2 regions of the Saccharothrix sp. CCNWYY140 genome follow, and region 1 is predicted to be linked to the other one. Evidence: riboswitches for the same ligand, from Rfam matches in the RefSeq annotation. Region 1 holds a riboswitch; the other holds the start of a gene.
What was found. Region 1 has a riboswitch for thiamine pyrophosphate ahead of thiO (glycine oxidase ThiO). Riboswitches for the same ligand answer to the same signal wherever they lie in the genome.
Positions count from the first base shown of each region.

Region 2: another riboswitch for thiamine pyrophosphate. It lies ahead of thiC (phosphomethylpyrimidine synthase ThiC); the one in region 1 lies ahead of thiO (glycine oxidase ThiO).

Region 1 covers NZ_JBBEGC010000213.1:270-6,991, forward strand. The annotation lists gene WBN91_RS38375 (MarR family winged helix-turn-helix transcriptional regulator) at 1-304, opposite strand, end outside; gene WBN91_RS38380 (thiazole synthase) at 395-1,153, opposite strand; gene thiS (sulfur carrier protein ThiS) at 1,156-1,356, opposite strand; gene thiO (glycine oxidase ThiO) at 1,353-2,366, opposite strand; TPP riboswitch at 2,361-2,472, opposite strand; gene thiE (thiamine phosphate synthase) at 2,517-3,164, shown strand; gene WBN91_RS38400 (dioxygenase family protein) at 3,170-3,925, shown strand; gene WBN91_RS38405 (S1 family peptidase) at 4,049-4,966, opposite strand; gene WBN91_RS38410 (threonine ammonia-lyase) at 6,196-6,722, shown strand, end outside.
Region 2 covers NZ_JBBEGC010000063.1:26,961-39,609, reverse strand. The annotation lists gene thiD (bifunctional hydroxymethylpyrimidine kinase/phosphomethylpyrimidine kinase) at 1-89, opposite strand, end outside; gene thiC (phosphomethylpyrimidine synthase ThiC) at 91-1,743, opposite strand; TPP riboswitch at 1,734-1,857, opposite strand; gene WBN91_RS24930 (hypothetical protein) at 1,968-2,720, shown strand; gene WBN91_RS24925 (LysE family transporter) at 2,607-2,843, opposite strand; gene WBN91_RS24920 (peptide deformylase) at 2,887-3,474, opposite strand; gene WBN91_RS24915 (DUF3263 domain-containing protein) at 3,581-3,892, shown strand; gene WBN91_RS24910 (LytR C-terminal domain-containing protein) at 3,889-4,509, shown strand; gene WBN91_RS24905 (AAA family ATPase) at 4,574-6,739, opposite strand; gene pssA (CDP-diacylglycerol--serine O-phosphatidyltransferase) at 7,218-8,243, opposite strand; gene WBN91_RS24895 (phosphatidylserine decarboxylase) at 8,249-8,959, opposite strand; gene WBN91_RS24890 (M48 family metalloprotease) at 9,119-10,702, opposite strand; gene moeA (molybdopterin molybdotransferase MoeA) at 10,836-12,041, opposite strand; gene WBN91_RS24880 (AIM24 family protein) at 12,116-12,649, shown strand, end outside.

The DNA of each region.
Region 1 (6,722 bases):
CCATTGTCACGCCCTCTGGGGTGGGGGTGGCCAGCCAGGCTCGGCCGTCTTGGGGGTCTGGGTCGCGTTTGACGTAGCCGGCTTCCACCAGGGCCGCGACGATGCGGGACAGGGTGGGGGGTGCCACGCCCTCCTTGGCGGCCAGGTCGCCCAGGCGCATGGGGCCGCAGCGCGCGAGTGTGGCGAGCGCGGACACCGCGCCGGGGCCGAGTCCCGGGGACCCGGTGCGGCGCAGCAGCCGCGACAGCCTGCCGATCGCGAGGTACAGCCGGGCGGTGGCGTCCTCGACCTGCTCGGCGGCCATCGCACCTCCTACGGACACGAAGGATGGGATGAAGCATCCATCATGCCGGGTGGCGCGGCGTGCGCCACCGCCCGTCGGGTGATCAACGCATCAGACGTCCGGCGCAGGGCTGGACGCGTGGGCCCAGAAACGCTGGGGGATCCGGCCCGCGAGGCGGGCCAACCTGCCCGCTTCCACGCCGGCTCGCATGGCCGCCGCCATGCGCAGCGGGTCCTGGGCACGGGTCACGGCAGTGGCCAAGAGCACAGCGGAGCAGCCCAGTTCCATCGCCAGGGCCGCGTCCGAGGCCGTGCCGATGCCCGCGTCCAGGATCACCGGCACGCCCGCGCGGGCCACGATCAGTTCGATGTTGTGCGGGTTGCGGATGCCCAGGCCGGTGCCGATGGGGGAACCGAGCGGCATGACGGCCGCGCAGCCGATGTCCTCCAGGCGGCGGGCCAGGACCGGGTCGTCGTTGGTGTAGGGCAGGACCACGAAACCGTCGTCCACCAGCTGTTCCGCGGCGTCGACCAGTTCGATCGGGTCGGGCAGGAGGGTCTGCTCGTCGGCGACGACCTCCAGCTTGACCCAGTTGGTCTCCAGCGCCTCCCTCGCCAGGCGCGCGGTCAGCACGGCCTCCGCCGCGCCCCGGCAGCCGGCGGTGTTGGGCAGCACGTCGATCCCCAGGCGGCGCAGCAGGTCCAGCACGCCGCCGCCCGCGGAGTCGAGGCGGCGCATGGCGACCGTCGTCAGCTCGGTGCCCGACGCCACCAGCGCCTTCTCCAGCACGGCCAGGTTGGCCGCGCCGCCGGTGCCCATGACCAGCCTGGACCCGAACTCGCGCCCGGCGATGACCAGCGGATCGTCCACGTTCAGCCTCCCTGCACAGCGGTGAGCACTTCGACGGCGGCGCCCTCGGGCACCGGGGTGGACGCCCAGGCGGCGCGCGGCACGACCTCGCCGTCCAGCGCCACCGCGACGCCGGTGGCCGGCGCGCCCAACAGGTCGAGCACGGCCGCGACGGTCGCACCCTCGGCCAGTTCCCGTTCCTGACCATTCACCCGAGCCTTCACCCGTGTCCTCCTTCGCGAGCTTCCCGGAGCAGGTCGAGCACCCGCCGCGCGGTCACGGGGGCGAGCAGCAGGCCGTTGCGGTGGTGCCCGGTGGCGGCGAGCACGCCGGGTTCCAACCACCGGATGACCGGCGTGTTGTCCGGGCTGCCGGCCCGGAACCCGGCGGCGCACTCGGTCAGCGCGTACTCGGCGACCGCCGGCCACACGACCTCGGCGTCGCGCACCAGGTCCCGCACGCCGGCGACGGTCACGTCCGCGTCGAAACCGGTCTCGTACTGGGTCGCGCCGAGCACCAGGCCGTCTTCGCGGGGCACCAGGTAGACCGGGCGGCCGGAGACGTGGGCGCGGAGGGTGTGGGACGGGGGTGGCAGTGCGCCGGGTCTTGTTCTCAGGCGCAGGATTTCGCCTTTGATCGGGCGGATCACGTCTTTCAGCGCGGGGTGCAGGTCGCGGCTCCACGCGCCGGCGGCGATGACGGTGAAGTCTTGGTCCACTGTGGACTTTTCGGTGAAGCGGACGCCGTTCTCCGCGCAGGCGCGGCGGAGGGCGTCCAGCAGGGTCCGGTTGTCCACGGAGAGGTCGCCGGGGACCGAGAGTCCACTTCGGACTGCTGGGCCGAGACCCGGTTCCAGTGCACGGAGTTCGCGCCTGGTCAGGCGGTCGGCTTTGCGGCCCATGCGGGCCAGGTAGGCGCAGAGCTGGTCCAGGACCTCGGCGTCCGCGGTGTCGATCGCCACGGCGAGCGTGCCGACTGGACTCAGCGGGACGTCCAGCGACGCCGCGAAGTCCGGCCACAGCTCCAGCGACTCGACGCCCAGTGCCAGCACGTCCTCGTCACCGGGCCACGCCTCGGTGATCGGCGCGAGCATCCCGCCCGCGACCCACGAGCCGCCGTGCGGCGACGCGCGGTCGACCACGGTCACGTCGAACCCGTCCCGCGCCGCGAACCACGCGGCGGACAGCCCGATGACGCCGCCGCCCACGACGGTGACCCCACTCGCACTTGCCAAGGCACTCACGCTCCCTGCGCCGGCATGACCCGGATCAGGTTCGACGGTCGGAGCGAACCACGCTCCCTCTCAGCCCGGTGTTCTCCAGGCTCCCGTGCGGACCACGTCCACCGTAGCGCACGATTCCGCCCGGCGGTTACCGTCCCGGGCGTGCCAGGACTCGACGGAACGCAAATCAGGCGGCGGCTCGCCGACTCGCTGCTGTATCTCTGCACGCCGGCGCGGCCGGACCTCGCGGACTTCGCGGACGCGGTGCTCGCGGGTGGCGTGGACATCGTGCAGTTGCGGGACAAGGGGCTCGAAGCCCGCCAGGAGATCGCCGCGCTGGAGGTGCTGGCCGAGGCGTGCGCCCGGCACGGCGCGCTGCTCGCGGTCAACGACCGGGCCGACATCGCGCACGCCGTGCGCGCGGACGTGCTGCACCTGGGCCAGGACGACCTGCCGGTGCCCCTCGCCCGCCGCATCCTGGGCGAGGACGTCGTGATCGGCCGGTCCACGCACGACGTCGAGCAGGCTCGGGCGGCGGCCGTGGAGCCTGGTGTGGACTACTTCTGCACCGGCCCGTGCTGGCCGACGCCGACCAAGCCGGGCCGGCCCGCGCCGGGCCTGGACCTGGTGCGGGCGACGGTGTCGGAGCGGCCGTGGTTCGCGATCGGCGGGATCGACCGCGAGCGGCTGCCCGAGGTGCTGGACGCCGGGGCGTCCCGGGTGGTCGTGGTGCGCGCCATCACGGAGGCGGAGGACCCGAAGTCCGCCGCAGCTTGGTTGAAACTTCAACTAAAGGGCGTACAGTCGTAGTCGTGATGCCTGTGCTGTACCTGGGCCACGGGGCGCCCCCGCTGGCCGACGACGAACGGTGGACCGGCGAGCTGAGGTCGTGGTCCGCGACGCTCCCGCGCCCGGAGTCGATCCTGGTCGTCTCCGCGCACTGGGAGGCCAACCCGCTGACCCTGGGCGCGACCACGACCGTGCCGCTCACCTACGACTTCTGGGGCTTCCCCCAGCGGTACTACGAGGTCACCTACGAGGCCCCCGGCGCTCCGGAGCTGGCCGCGTCGGTGGCGGAACTCGTGGACGAGCCCGTGCACCAGGACGCCGGGCGAGGGCTCGACCACGGCGCGTACGTGCCGCTGAAGGAGATGTTCCCGGAGGCGGACATCCCGGTGCTCCAGATGTCCATGCCGACCCTGGACCCGCGCCGGCTGTTCGAGGTCGGCCGGCGGCTGGCGCCGCTGCGCGACCAGGGTGTGCTCATCGTGGGCAGCGGGTTCATGACCCACAACCTGAGCTGCGTGGACATGCGCCAGGGTCCCGACTACCAGCCGCCGTCGTGGTCGTCCGAGTTCGACGACTGGGCGGGGCGGGCGCTGGTCGAGGGCGATGTCGACGCTCTGCTGGACTTCCAGCACAAGGCTCCGGCGGCCGGGATCGCGCATCCGCGGACCGAGCACTTCGCGCCGCTGTTCGTGTCGCTGGGCGCGAGTGCGGATCAAGAGGCGTCGACGACCGTCGAGGGCTTCTGGTACGGGCTGTCCAAGCGGTCGGTGCAGTTCGCCTGAGACACGGCATTTCGCTTCAGACGTGCGACACCCCCGGGGCCTGAGGGGGAGGAGGCAGGCCCCGGGGGTGTTTTCACGCGGTGCGCGGTCCGCAGGGGGAGGTGACCGCGCGCCTCAGGTCGTTCAGCCGACGACGAGCCGCAGGCCGTAGACGCTCAGGATCTCGTTGACCGGCTGGAAGTAGGTCGTGCCGCCGGAGGAGCAGTTGCCCGAGCCGCCGGAGGTCACGCCCTGGGCCTGGCCGAAGCTCGTGCCCGCGACCCACGAGCCGCCCGAGTCGCCGGGCTCCGCGCAGGCGTTGGTGCGGGTCAGGCCGGAGACCGTGCCCTGCGGGTAGTTCACCGTCGAGTTCTTGGCCTGGACGGTGCCGCAGCGCCAGCCCGTGGTGGAGCCGGAGCGGCAGATGGTCGCGCCGACCGCCGCCTCCGACGAGCCGCGGACGATGACGTTGGTGCCGTTGTAGCGGTTGACCCACGGGCGCGGGGTCCAGCTGGAGTTCGTGGCGACCCAGCCGTAGTCGTTGCCGGGGAACGACGAGCCGCGGAACGTGCCCTGGGACACGCGGTTGTAGCCCGTGGTGGTCGAGCCGACGCGACCGCAGTGGCCCGCCGTCACGAACCCGCCGGACACGGAGAAGCCGATCGAGCAGCGGCTGGTGCCGTTGATGTAGTACGGGTCACCGCCGCGGATGTCGTACAGGGTGGTCGGGGAGTGCTCGACCTCGACGACCCGCACGGACGGGCTGACGGCCTTGGCGGTCGCCAGGAAGGCGTCGGCCGCCGCGTCGCGGACGTGGCGGTTCACCTCGACGACCACGGAGTTGCTGGTGTCGTCCACGCGCCAGCCGGTGATGGACTGGGGAGCGGACAGGGTGTCGAGGGCGGTCTTGGTCGCGGTCAGCGAGCGCTGCGAGAACGGGACCACCTTGGGCTCCGCGCCGTGCGCGCGAACGGCGTCGCTCTGCGCGGCGTCGGTGACACCGACGGTGAGCTTGCCGGTGGCGGAGTCGATCCAGGCGCCGGCGAACGTGTCGCCGAGCACACCGCGCACCTTCGCCTCGGTCTCACCCGACCTGGTGTCACTCGCCAGACGGAGTCGGGCTTGTTCCGCATTCAGGCCGAGGTCGCGTTGCACCGCTTGGAGCAACTCGGCCGGGTAGCTCTCCGTGTCGGAGGCGGTTGTGCCATAGGGGGCGGCAGGGTCCGCAATCGCCGGTACGCTGAGAGCTGTAGCCGCGCCGGTGGCGAGCAAAGCAGCCGCGGCGAGGCGGGCCGCACTCGTGCGGTTCATTTAGGCGTCTCCCTCATCTTCGGGTGCAGGGAACCCGAGAGCCTGGTTGCAGGGACCGCTCTCGGGGGCTCTAGGGGGACGGGTGGTGGGGCGGCGGCAGGGGTCGCCCCACCCCTTTTCTTTCTCCGGCCGTGTGCGCCACGACCGTCGTCACGTCTTTCCCGGTCCGGGCGCGGGGCGCTCGCAGCTCGTGCATGTGGCGCCTCCTCCCCGGTCATTACCGACCAGTACTCGCCCGTTCGAGCGACGTTATCAGGCTGTTACCTATGACGGCGCAGTCCATCTGAGGGCGAAGTGTGTCACAGCTCACGACCATTTGACTGCGCTGTGTAGCGTTTGACAGTTAACTCTCACTCAAGGTAATGAGACGATCACCGATTTGGGGTGATTTGCCAGAAGTGAGGGTCGGAGCCCGTCATGGCCCTGAAGTGTGAACGCTGCTGCCCTGACTGGGTGACACCACAGAGCTCCCCGCAGTCGTCGGAGTAGTCGTCGACGACGGCGGTGTCGTGGTTGGCGCAACGGACGACCCGGTCGTCGTCGTGGTGGTCGGAGCGGTCGTAGTCGTGCTCGCCGTGGATTCCGGTACTTCACCCCGTTCCGGCACCGGCACCGGTCCGTTGGTAGCCGGCGACGGCACCGCCGTCCCCCGCACCTGCTCAGCACTGCCGAACGCCACAACCCCCACCAAGAACACCAACGCGGCACTCAACCCGGCAGCCGCCCACCGAACGCGAGTGCGCTCGATGGAGTGCTGGTAGACCGCCGCCCCCACAGTGCTCACCACACTCACCACAGCCGCCCCCACCACCGTGCCCGCGAGGTTGAGCTTCACCCCGAGCACAGCAGCGGTAACCGCACCCAACGCCCCCGCGAGCACCTGCGCGGGCTTGATCTCCAACTTCGACTTCTGATCCACCATGACCTCCGGTGGACGGGCAGCCGGCGCCCGAGGTTGGCCGGCGGTGAGGATCGTCTCCATGCGACTCGTGACAATCGACGACATCCGCTCGGCAGCCGCAGCCCTGGAGGGCGTGGCCGTACGCACACCGCTGCTCAGGTTCGACGACGGCCTCATGCTCAAGCCCGAGAGCCTCCAGGCGGTGGGGGCGTTCAAGATCCGGGGTGCCTACAACGCCTTGTCCCGGCTGGCTCCGGACGTGCGGTCACGAGGAGTCGTCGCGTACTCGAGCGGCAACCACGCCCAAGCCGTGGCCTACGCGGCCCGCCTTTTTGGAGTCCCGGCGACCATCGTGGTGCCCGACAACGCCCCTGCGGTGAAGGTCGCGGCGACCCGGGCGCACGGGGCGGAGGTCGTGCAGGTGCCCATGTCGGAGCGTGAGCAGCGGGCGTATGAGCTGGTCGAGGAGCGCGGGGCGACTTTGGTGCCGCCGTTCGACCATCCTGATGTGATCGCTGGTCAGGGGACGGTTGGGCTGGAGATCGTGGCGGACATGCCGGATGTGGAGTGCGTGCTGGTGCCTGTCAGCGGGGGCGGGTTGATCTC
Region 2 (12,649 bases), on a different contig from region 1:
AAGAACGTCCGCAGGTCGGCCTGGAGGCCCGCACCACCGCCGGAGTCGGATCCGGCGATGGTGAGGGCCTTCGGTGGGGTCACGGACATGTCAGTCCGTCACGACCGGCAGGTAGACCTTGTTGCCGTGGTCGGTGAACTCGTGCGACTTCTCCTCCATGCCCGCCTCGATCGCCTCCACGGTGGACAGTCCGCGCTCCTCGGCGTACTTCCGGACGTCCTGGGTGATCTTCATCGAGCAGAACTTCGGCCCGCACATCGAGCAGAAGTGCGCGGTCTTGGCCGGCTCGGCGGGCAGGGTCTCGTCGTGGAACGAGCGCGCGGTGTCGGGGTCCAGCGACAGGTTGAACTGGTCCTCCCACCGGAACTCGAACCGCGCCTTGGACAGCGCGTCGTCCCAGTCCTGCGCGCCCGGGTGGCCCTTCGCCAGGTCCGCCGAGTGCGCCGCGATCTTGTAGGTGATCACGCCGGTCTTCACGTCGTCCCGGTTGGGCAGGCCCAGGTGTTCCTTCGGGGTGACGTAGCACAGCATCGCCGTGCCCAGCCAGCCGATCTGCGCCGCGCCGATCGCCGAGGTGATGTGGTCGTAGGCGGGCGCGATGTCGGTGGCCAGCGGCCCGAGGGTGTAGAACGGCGCCTCGCCGCACCACTCCTCCTCCAGCCGCACGTTCTCCGCGATCTTGTGCATCGGCACGTGCCCGGGACCCTCGATCATCACCTGCACGTCGTGCGAGCGGGCGATGTGGGTCAGCTCGCCCAGCGTGCGCAGCTCGGCGAACTGGGCCTCGTCGTTGGCGTCCGCGATCGAGCCCGGCCGCAGGCCGTCACCCAGCGAGAACGTCACGTCGTAGGCGCGCAGGATCTCGCACAGCTCCTCGAAGTGCGTGTAGAGGAAGCTCTCCTTGTGGTGCGCCAGGCACCACGCGGCCATGATCGACCCGCCGCGCGAGACGATGCCGGTGACCCGGCGCGCGGTCAGCGGCACGTACCGCAGCAGCACGCCGGCGTGCACCGTCATGTAGTCCACGCCCTGCTCGGCCTGCTCGATCACGGTGTCCCGGTAGACCTCCCAGGACAGCTTCGCCGGGTCGCCGTTGACCTTCTCCAGCGCCTGGTAGATCGGCACGGTGCCGATCGGCACCGGCGAGTTGCGCATGATCCACTCGCGGGTCTCGTGGATGCGCTTGCCGGTGGACAGGTCCATGATCGTGTCGGCGCCCCACCGCGACGCCCAGACCATCTTCTCCACCTCCTCCTCGATCGAGGAGGTCACGGCGGAGTTGCCGATGTTGGCGTTGATCTTCACGAGGAACTTCTTGCCGATGATCATCGGCTCGGCCTCGGGGTGGTTGCGGTTCAACGGGATCACGGCGCGGCCGATGGCCACTTCCTCCCGCACGAACTCGGGGCTCATGTTCTCGCGCGCGGCGATGAACGCCATCTCGGGCGTGATGATCCCGGCCTTGGCGTAGGCCAACTGGGTCACCGCGCCGTTGATCGGCTCGCGCGCGGCGACCCAGTCCGCGCGCAGCTTGGGAAGTCCACTGTGGACGTCGATGGTCGCGTCGGAGTCGGTATACGGACCGGAAGTGTCGTAGAGGTCGACGTGCTCGCCGTTGGTGAGCTCCACCCTGCGGAAGGGGACCTTCACCCCGTCGGCCACCTCGCGGTAGACCTTGCGCGAGCCCGAGATCGGGCCGGTGGTGACAGTCGGCTTCACCGAACGGTCGTCAAGTGCCGTCACGACATTCCTCCCTACGCCGGCATTACCCGGTCAGGTTCAGGCGGTCGGCGGCACCGGAGTCCCCTCCAGCCGCCCTCTCAGCCCGCTGTGGCGCAAGCTCCCGCGTGTGTTGAGTTGTCCGCCTGACCATAGCCACGACCCCGGTCGGATGCCAAGGCCGACCCGGACGGCCCACGGCGGCACGCGGATGCCAAGCACCCCCCTTTGCGCGTACCTTTCTCCGCGTGGCTGATCACCAGCCCTTCCCGCCCGGCGCGCGGCGCGTGACGCGTCCCGCTGCGGTTTCGCCGTGCCCGTCGTGCGGCGAGCCGGCCGGGCGGAGCTACCCGTCCTGCCGGTACTGCGCCGAGCTGGTCGACCAGTACTGGCTGCTGGACTGGCAGGAGCTGCTCGCCGCCGAGAAGCTCGCCGAGGGCGGGGCGGGGGAGAAGGAGCTGGCCGAGCTGGTGCTGGCCGACGAGGTGGGCCGCCACCCGTGGACGTGCACCGACTGGGCGATGACCCTGGTGACCTGCGCGCACTGCGGCGAAGAACCCGCCACAGGTCCCGTGGACTGCGTTAGGTGTGCCACGGCGGACGAGCTGCGCTGGGCGTGGGACCACGCCGGCTACCCGCACGCCATGACCGCCGGCGAGCACGCGTTGCGGGTCGCGCGAGCGGTGTTGCGCGCACCGCACCGGCGGCGGGCGACCGTGGTCGGCGCGTGGCGGCTGCTGATGCCGTTCCTGCTGGTCGGCGAGCTGCCCACGGCCGGCCAGGTGCGGCGCATCCGGGCGCACGTCCTCGCGGGCGCGTACGCCGAGCTGGCCGGCTGCACGACCCACGTCGAACTGGCCGGGTTCCCCGAACTGCCGTGGCGCCGGTCAGCGCGGGTCGAGCACCAGCCGAAGCCCAAGCCCGACCAGCACCGCCCCGGACACCCGCTCGACCGCCCGCCGGACCCGCGTCCGGGCCAGAAGGCCGCGGACCCGGTCTAGGACACCCACGACCACCAGGTACCAGAGCGTGTCGACGGCCACCCAGACCAGCGCGAACAGCAGCAACGCGCCCCGGCCGGCGTCCGCGGGCGGGAACTGCGGCAGGAACGACAACGCGAACACACCCACACCGCCATCGTCACCCCGCCGTCCAGGGCTTTTCGGCTCAGTCGTCGTCCTCGTCGTCGGCGAAGGGGTCCTCGGAGGTCGCCGGGTCCCAGGACAGGCCGGGCACGCCCCACCCGTTCGCCTTGATCATCTTCTTCGCCGCCCGCTTGTGCCGGCCCACGAGCCGGTCCAGGTACAGGTACCCGTCGAGGTGGTCGGTCTCGTGCTGGAGGCAGCGCGCGAAGAACCCGGTGCCCTCGACCTCGACCGGCTTGCCGTCCCCGTCGAACCCGGTGACCTTCGCCCAGGACGCCCGCCCGGTCGGGTAGGACTCGCCCGGCGCCGACAGGCACCCCTCGTAGTCGTCGTCCGGGTCGGGCATGCCCAGCGGCACCTCGGAGGTCTCCAGGACCGGGTTCACCACCACACCCCGGTGCCGCACACCCTCGTCGTCCGGGCAGTCGTAGACGAACACCCGCTGGTCGACCCCGATCTGGTTGGCCGCGAGCCCCACGCCGTGCGCCGCCGCCATCGTCTCGAACATGTCGTCGATCAGCGTGCGCAGCTGGTCGTCGAAGACCTCGACCGGCTTGGTCGGGTGGTGGAGCACGGGCTCGCCGGCGATGACGATGGGGTGGACTGCCATGCCGACAAGCGTATCCGGGTCAGGACGCGCCGAGGCGATGAACCGACCCCGACCAAGATCACGTGATTGAATGGCAGCCACGCACCAGGTAGGGCTGAGGAGCCAGATGGACGCCGCAGAGGCACTGGCGCCGGCGGAGGGGCCGGACGACGGTTTGGACGACCGGGAGCGCGCGATCCTGGCCTTCGAACGCCAGTGGTGGAAGTACGCGGGTGTCAAGGAGCAGGCCATCAAGGAGCTGTTCGACCTGTCCCCCACGAGGTACTACCAGTTGCTCAACGCGTTGCTGGAGAAGGAAGAGGCGTTGGCGGCGGACCCGATGCTGGTGAAGCGGCTGCGCCGCTCCCGGACCGGCAGGCAACGAGCCCGCGCCGCCCGCCGGTTCGGCGTCGAGCGCCCGGGTGTCGAACGCCGATGAGCAGCCCGGAGCCCGCACGTTCCGCCCACCCCGCCCGCGCCGCGGGCCTCGCGCTGATCGGCGTGGCGGCCCTGGCCCTGGTGATCGGCGTGGTGAGCCTGTTCACCGGCGGCGGCGACGACCAACCACCCGGCGCCCAACCCACCGGCAGCTCCAGCGAGACCGCCACCACCACGGAGTCCCCGGGCACCGGCACCCCGACCGAGCCGCAAACCACCACGGCCTCCCCGACGACACCGGCACCCACCACCACGACGGCCGCCCCCACCGGCACCGCCGGCACGACGGGCACCCCGCCACCCCCGGTCACCGTGCCGAACAAGGTCCCGGTGCGCGTCTACAACAACAGCGACATCCCGAACCTCGCGGCACGGGCATCCGACGACGTGCGCAAGGTCGGCTGGGACGTCGTCGAGACGGGCAACTACTCCCAGGGCGTCATCCCGACGACCACGGTGTACTTCCGCCCGGGAACCGACGAGGAAGCCTCGGCCCAGCAACTGGCCCAGGCCCTGCGCGCCGAGGTCAAGCCCCGCTTCGACGGCATCGAAGGCGCCCAACCGGGCATCATCGTGATCGTCACCAGGGACTACGAAGGCCCTTCCGGCAAGATCTGATCTTGTCGTACCCCCGTGGGACAATGGAGACGGGGGCCGGAGGCTGGCCCCCGCAAGCGTTTGCTCACACCTTCCGCGACTCCGCGTAGGCCTCCAGCGCCGCCAACTGCACCGGGTCCAGCGAAGGCCGCACCGCCGTCCGCGCCTTGGCCAGGTGGTCCGCCGTCACCTCCGCCGCCGACAGCGACTCCCGCATCGCGGTCAACGCCGCCTCCCGCACCAGCGCCGCGCAGTCCGCCGCCGAGTACCCGTCCAACTCCTCCGCCAGTGCCGACAAGTCGACATCGGCCGCCAACGGCGTGTTCCGCGACGCCGCCCGCAGGATCTCCGCCCGCGCGTCGGCGTCCGGCGGCGGCACGTACACCAGGCGCTCCAACCGCCCCGGCCGCAGCAGTGCGGGGTCGATCAGCTCCGGCCGGTTCGTCGCGCCCAGCACGATCACGTCCCGCAGCGGCTCGACGCCGTCCAACTCGGTCAGCAACGCCGCGACCACCCGGTCACCCACCCCCGAGTCCGACGACTGCCCCCGCCGCGGCGCCAGCGCGTCCACCTCGTCCAGGAACACCAGGGCCGGCGCGGCCTCGGCGGCCCGCCGGAACAGCTCCCGCACCGCCCGCTCCGACTCGCCGACGAACTTGTCCATCAGCTCCGCGCCCTTGACCGACAGCACGTTGAGCCGCCCGCTACCCGCCAGCGCCCGCACCAGGAACGTCTTCCCGCACCCCGGCGGCCCGTACAGCAGCAGCCCGCGCGGCGGCGCGACACCCAGCCGCGCGAACGAGTCCGGGTACTGCAACGGCCACAGCGCCGCCTCGGTCAGCGCCTGCTTGACCTCGGTCATGTCGCCCACATCGTCCAACGTCAGCCCGCCGGTCCGCAGGGTGTCCGAAGTGGACATCGAGATCGGCCGCACGGTCTCCAACGCGCCCAACAGGTCCTGCTGTGCCACATGCGGCTCGTCGACATCCCGCTGCCGCAACGCCGACCGCACCGCAGCCTCCCGCCGCAACGCCACGAGGTCCGCCGCGACAAACCCAGGCGTCCGATCCGCGACCACACCCAGGTCCACATCGGGCTCCAACGGCACATCCCGCAACAGCACCCGCAGCAACTCGGTCCGCCCCACACCATCCGGCAGCGGCAAGACCAACTCGCGGTCCACCAACTCCGGCACACGCAGCCGCGGGTCCACCGCCTCGGGATGCGCACTAGTCACGACCAGCGCAAACCCCGGCCGCTGAACAGCCTCACGCAACGCGTCCAACACCACCGTCGCCACCGGCGGCGGCTCCGAAGCCGGCAACAACGCCTCGACATCGGTCACCAACAGCACCGCAGGCGACCCGGCCGACGCCAACGCCTGCCTCAACCGCGCAACCGTGTCGTTGGCCTCCAACACCGCGATGCTAGGCGCGGCCACCTCCACAACCGCCGCCCCAACCCCTTGCGCAACGGCCCGCACCAACGTCGCCTTGCCAACCCCTTCCGGCCCACTGACCAGCGCCGCCAACCGAGGCGCCGCCCCCAACCGAGTCAACAGCTCGGGATGCTGGAACGTGAGGTCAAGCCACTCGGTCAGCCGACGAGCAGCATCGTGCTGCCCCACCAGATCCGCCACCGGCACGGCCTCCACCACAGGAGGGGCCGGAACACTCTTCGGCGGCACAGGATCACCCGTCCGAGCCCCGTCCCGCCACCCCACCACCGTCGAGGGCTGCACCGCCACCACCCCAGCGGGCTCGACGGACGTGATCGTCAACAACTCGTTGGTCCACGTCATGCCGATGGCATGCGACAACTTCCGCCGCGTCTCGCTCACGTCCACCCCGGGCGGCGGAGCCAAGTCCTGGGGCAGCAACGAGACGGCGTCCCCGACAGTGAGCACCTTGCCCGTCAACGCCATCCGCAACGTCTCAGGCGTCAACGAGGTACTGGCCAACCGCGACCCAGCCACAGTCACCACCCGAGCCCCAACCACCTCGACCGGCGCCACGACGACCTCGGCCCCTTCGACAACCCCGAGGTTGGACAACGTCACGTCATCCACGAACACCACCCCGGGCGGCCCATCCCCAGCGGCAGCCAACGCGGCGGACACCCGAGCCCCGGTCAACTTGACGGCATCCCAGGCCCGCAACCCCAAGGCATCCAACACCTCACGATGCATCCGCACCACGCCACGCCGGGTGTCGAGGGCCGAGGGAGACAGACGAGCCGTCAACGTGATCACGCCAAGAGCCTAAGCCGTACCCCCAAGGACCCGACCGGCCAACACCCCAAGCCACCCCCGCAGCCCACGCGCCCGCAGGGCGCACGCTTTTCACGGAGCTCGCGCAGCAGACCCCCCAACTTGGGCTTCTTCCGTCATCCCCGTATGGCCTGCCCGAAGGGCTACCACAGATTTTCGGGGTTGCAGCCGAAATTTTTGTGAGGAACGAGCAAAAATTTTAGCGGCAACCCCGGAAATCTGTGGTTGGCTCCGCCAGGCCATACGGGGATGACGGAAGAAGCCCCCGCCCTTGTTCTTTCGTCCATCCTTGGCGGCCTGCCCGCCGGCGAGGCGCTTTCAAGCTTTTAGCTTTTCGCTTTTCGCTCTTGAAAAAGAGAACCGGGAGCAAAGGCATGGCCTCCGGCCCCCGGTTCAATCATCCCACGGCACACCGACAAAAACCGGTAGCCAACTCTCAGGTCACCCCGGCCAGCCGCCCTCAGGACCGGTGGTGCCGCCGAAGGCCGATCTGCCGCCAGCCCCGACGCTTCCCACCACCCGCGCCACCCGCGCCACCAGGCCCACCAGGCCCACCAGGAGCCCCGGCCCCACCAGGCGCGCCATTGGCCTCAGCCGCCACCCGAGCCGGATCCACCGCCCGACGAGGCCGCCGAACAGCCCGCATAGCCGCCCCAGCGACCCGCCCACCCAACGGCTGCCGCAACCCCAACCGCCGAGCCGCCACCCCATGAGCCCGCTTGATAGCCCGCCGATCCGCAGCAGGCACCGACCAGGCCTCCGGATGCTTGGCCAACCACCGATACCGCCGAACCGAATACGGCAGATGCGCCAGGTACACCAACGAAGCCGCGATCAACGCCACCAACGGGAACGTGATGATCGCCGCCGCCAACAACGCCACCCCCACCAACAGCGGAGCAACGGCCCGCGGCGGGACCTTGATCGTCTTCACCGACAGCGTCGGGATGCGGCTGACCAGCAGCAATGCCACCGCGACGGTCCACAACCCGACCACCCACGGCTCCGACCACCACCCCGGCCGGCGGAACTGCTCCTCCAGGATCAGCGGCAGCAGCAACAACAACCCACCGGCCGGCGCCGGCACGCCCACGAAGAACTCCTTCGCGAACGGCGGCTGCTCGACCTCCAGCAGGGTGTTGAAGCGGGCCAGGCGCAGCACCATGCAGACCGCGAAGATCAGCGCCACGACCCAGCCCTCGCGGCTGGAGTCGAAGCGCCACACGAAGATGACCAGCGCGGGCGCGACGCCGAAGGAGATGGCGTCGGCCAGCGAGTCCAGTTCGGCGCCCATCTTGCTGGTGGCGTCCAGCAGGCGGGCGATCCGGCCGTCCAGCCCGTCGAACACCGCGGCCATCGCGATGGAGGCGATGGCCGCGCCGTAGAACCCGTTGATGGCGAAGTACACCGCCGACAGGCCCGCGCACATCGCCAGCACGGTGATGGCGTTGGGCAGCAGCCGGACCCCTGGGCCGCTGGGAGCCATGTGCGTCAGCCCTCCGGGAGCTCGGCGAGCACGGTCTCGCCGCCGATGGTCTTCTGACCCGCCTCGACCAGCACCCGGCTGCCCGCCGGCACGTAGAGGTCGACGCGCGACCCGAAGCGGATCAGGCCGTAGGTCTGGCCGGCCGCGACCTTGTCGCCCTCGACGACGTGGCACACGATCCGCCGCGCCACCAGGCCGGCGATCTGCACGACCACGACGTCGTGGCCGTCGAACGACCGCAGCCACACGGTGTTGCGCTCGTTGTCCTCGCTGGCCTTGTCCAGGTCGGCCGACAGGAACTTGCCGGGCCGGTAGCTCACCTGCTTGACGGTGCCGGACACGGGCACGCGCTGGACGTGCACGTCGAACACCGACAGGAACACGCTGATCCGCGTCATCGGGACCTCGCCCAGGCCCAGCTCGGCCGGCGGGACGGCCTCGACGACGTGCGACACCGTTCCGTCGGCGGGCGCCACGGCGATGCCGGGACGGGTGGGCGTGGTGCGCTTGGGTTCGCGGAAGAACCACGCCACCCAGGCGGTCAGCAGGGCGCCGACGACACCCGCGCGCTTGGAGAAGCGGCGCAGCAGGAGGGTGGCGACGGCCGCACCCAGCACGAACGGGCGACCCGCGGGGTTCATCGGGGGGACGATCCCCTTGGCGAGGTCGAGGAAGTGGGAGACGGCACCACTGTTGTTGTCGCGATCGACGGTCATGGCTCTTCCGGGTCGGGGCACGTGTCATTCGACCGGCCACACGCTACGCCGGCGGCACCCGGCCCCGTCCGGCGTGCCCGTGCGTCCCCCGACGAACGCACGCGCACCACCGGACGAGCATGCGTCGAGTGTAATCCCCGTCACATGGCGTACTCAACGTCAGCGTGTGAGCGCTCTGTCACACAACGCGCTCACCCGTTCGCGCACCAGCGACACGTTCGTCGGATCTTGAACGGCCGGTGCAACCACTTCAGGTGCGTCCACGGTCGTCCCGTCCACCAGCACGACCTGCCACGGTCCGCCCCAGTCCAGCCGGAACGACGCCCGCCCGGACCGCACCAGCTCGTCCAGCAGCACCGCGCCCAGCAACTGGGTCACCACCTCGACCAGAGCACGGTCACGCTCCTCGACGGGCACCGAGTCGCTCAGCAGGTGCGGCGCCAGCACCCCCAACCGCCCCTGCTCCAACCCGGTCAGCAGCCCGTCGAGCGTCCCCGCCGGCGCGAACCCGCTCTGCTTGCCCGCTTCGACCAGCAGCCCCGCGAAATGCGCCACGTGCGCCGCCCCAGCCCGCTGAACCACCTCCGGCCAGTCCGCGACCGGCCCGAGGTCGTCCCGGATCATCCCCCGCTCCAACTCCGCCAGCCCTGCGACCAACGTCCACGCCGGCTCATCAGCCCCACCGACAACCCCGCCCCCAGCGGCAACCCCGCCCCCAGCGGCAACCCCGCCCCCAGCGACAACCCCAGCGGCAAACCCGGCCCCACCGGCAACCCCAGCGGCAACCCCGGCCGCACCGGCAGCCCCCGCCACGTCCGGCGAGGGCAACGCCTCCATCGCCGCGATCCGCTCCCGGATCGGCGGGTGGCTGTCGAACACCGACGCGGGCTGCTCGTCCAGCAACCGGTCGGCGACCTGCCCCAGCTCCGCCCGCCGCCGCGGGTCACCCAGGAACGACCGGAACCCGGCCAGCACCTGCGGCGTCCGCCCGGCCGCGGGCGCCAGCGACACGTAGTCCTCGTGGTAGGCGTCCCAAGCCGCGTCCAGCGACAGGATCTTCCGCAACGCCGACTGCGCGGTCGCCCGACCGGCAGCGGCCACCGAAGCCGCGTCCGCGTCCAGCTCCTGCCGCCGGTTCACCGACGCCGCGACCCGCGCGTACAGCCTGGCGTAGGCGGCCAGCGGACGGGCGAGCAGCGTGTCGCCCAGGTTGTCCACGGTGTGCGCCAGGGCGTTCTTCGCGCGGTAGGTCAGGGCGGACAGCTTGGTGTGCCCGCCGCCGTAGTGGCCCAGCTCGTGCGCCAGCACCGACCGCAGCTCGCCGACGGTCAGCCCGGCCAGCAGCGGCAGGCCGATCATCAGGTACCGCGGACCGGGCCGGAGCCCCAGCAGGCCCGCCTTCTCCCACACCGCCGCGTTGACCTCGGGCACCAGCCGGATGTCGTCGGGCGCACGGGTGCCGGCGATCACCGCAAGCTCGTCCACCACCCGCCACAGCTCGGGCTGCTGCTCCCGGGTCAGCGGCACGCCCTCGGGCTCCGCGCGCAGCTTGAGCGCCTTGTAGACCGCGCCGGCCACGGCCAGCGCGATGCCACCGGCGATCACGGCGACCTTGATGGCGCCGACGCCGAAGTGCCCGGTCGTCATCGCGACCACGGCGACCGTGCCCAGGCCCACCGTCAACCCGAGCACGATCACGAAGAAGCCGACCAACAGGGACACGGCCAGGATCGGACGCGCCATTCCCCCCACCCCACTTCCGAAAAACCCGACAGGAACCGTCCCCGCGGACCCCCAGGCGGGCACTGCGGGCGAGATCTTCGCAGATCAGGCGGCGGTTCCGAACGGATTTCGCACAGCGGGCCGAGCGGGTTCCTCAGAGGAAGCGGACCAGCACCTCGTCACCCTCGGCCAGCGCGGTCACGTCCTCGGGCACCTCGATCAGGCAGTCGCTGATCGCCAGCGCCGACAGCAGGTGCGACCCCGGCCCGCCCACGGGCGTGACGACCCTCCCGGACACCGGGTCGTACTTGCCGCGCCGGAACTGGGTGCGCCCCGCCGGCGAGGTCAGGCCGGCGCTCAGCCGGGCCTTCGCCGTCGGCCGCTCGACCTGCGCGAACCCCAGCGCCGCGCGCAGCGCGGGCCGGATGAACACCTCGAACGACACCTGCGCGCTCACCGGGTTGCCGGGCAGCGTCGCCACCGCCACCCCCTGGTAGCGGCCCGCGCCCTGCGGCCCACCCGGCTGCATCGCGACCTTCGTGAACTCCACGCCCCGCCCGGTGAACGCGTCCTTGACCACCTCGTACGCGCCCGCGCTCACCCCGCCCGAGGTCAGCAGCAGGTCGAACTCGGCTAGCCGCGCGCCGACCGCCGCGTGGAAGGCGTCCACGTCGTCGGGCACGAACCGCAGCAGCTCCGCCTCGCCGCCCGCCTCCCGCACGGCCGCCGCCAGCATCACGCCGTTGGACTCGTAGATCTGCCCCGGCAGCAGCTCGGTCCCCGGCGACACCAGCTCCGACCCGGTCGACAGCACCAGCACCCGGGGCCGCCGCCGCACCGGCAGCACCGCGAACCCCAACGCCGCCGCCAAGCCCAGCTGCGCCGGACCCAAGGGCGTGCCCGCGGCCAGCACGGTCGCGCCCGCGGCCACGTCGTCCGCCGCCAGCCGCACGTTCTGGCCGACGACCACCGACCGGTCCACCCGCACCGACGACGTCCCGCCGTCGGTCCACTCGACCTGCACCACGGCGTCCGCGCCGGGCGGCACCGGAGCGCCGGTCATGATCCGCTGCGCGGTCCCGGGCTCCAGCGGCACCAGCGAGGTCTTCCCGGCCGGGATGTCGTCGGCCACCGGCAGTGTCACCGGAACCGAGGCCAGGTCGGCCGCGCGCACCGCGTACCCGTCCATCGCCGAGTTGTCGAAGGGCGGCAACGGGATCGGGGCCACCAGGTCGGCCGCCAGCACCAGCCCCAGGCAGTCCGCGACGGGCAGGTCCACCACGGGCATCACGCCGACCAGCTCCGCCACGCGGGCGCGGTGGTCGGCGACTCGGGTCAAGGGGTTCGACACGGCCACCATCCTGCCGCGCGCGTGCGAGACTGCTCCGACCGGCCGCATGATCGCCGGTAGGCAGCGAGGGGGGGAGAAGACCGGTGCAGGTCCGCACGCGACACACACCGACCTTCGGGGTGGCCAGGCTGGTGCTCGCGCCCGCCGAGCCGGTGCTCGTCGAACGGTCGTCGGTGGTCGCGACCAGCTACGGCGTCACCGTGGACACCAGGGGCAAGGCGCCCGGCGTCAAGGCCGCGCTGTGCACGGCGAACCCCGAGGGCGGCTGGGTGGACGTCGCGCCCCCGCTGCCCGGCGACCTGCACGTCCTCGAACTCGACGGCACCACCGGCTGGTGCGTCGCCCGCAACACGTGGCTCGCGAGCGCGGTCACCGTCGCCCTCGACCCGGCCGCGCCGCCGGTGCGCGCCCTGCACGGCGGCGACAGCGGCTTCCTGTCGCACTTCCGCGGCACTGGCTCGGTCGTGCTCAGCTGCTACGGCACCCTCGACGTGGTCACCCTCGCCGCGGGCGAACTGGTCACCCTCGACGCGGGGCACGTCGTCGGTTTCGCCGACACCCTCCAGTGCCGCCTGCGCGCCCTGTCCCCGGACCTGCCGCAATCGGTCCGCACCGGA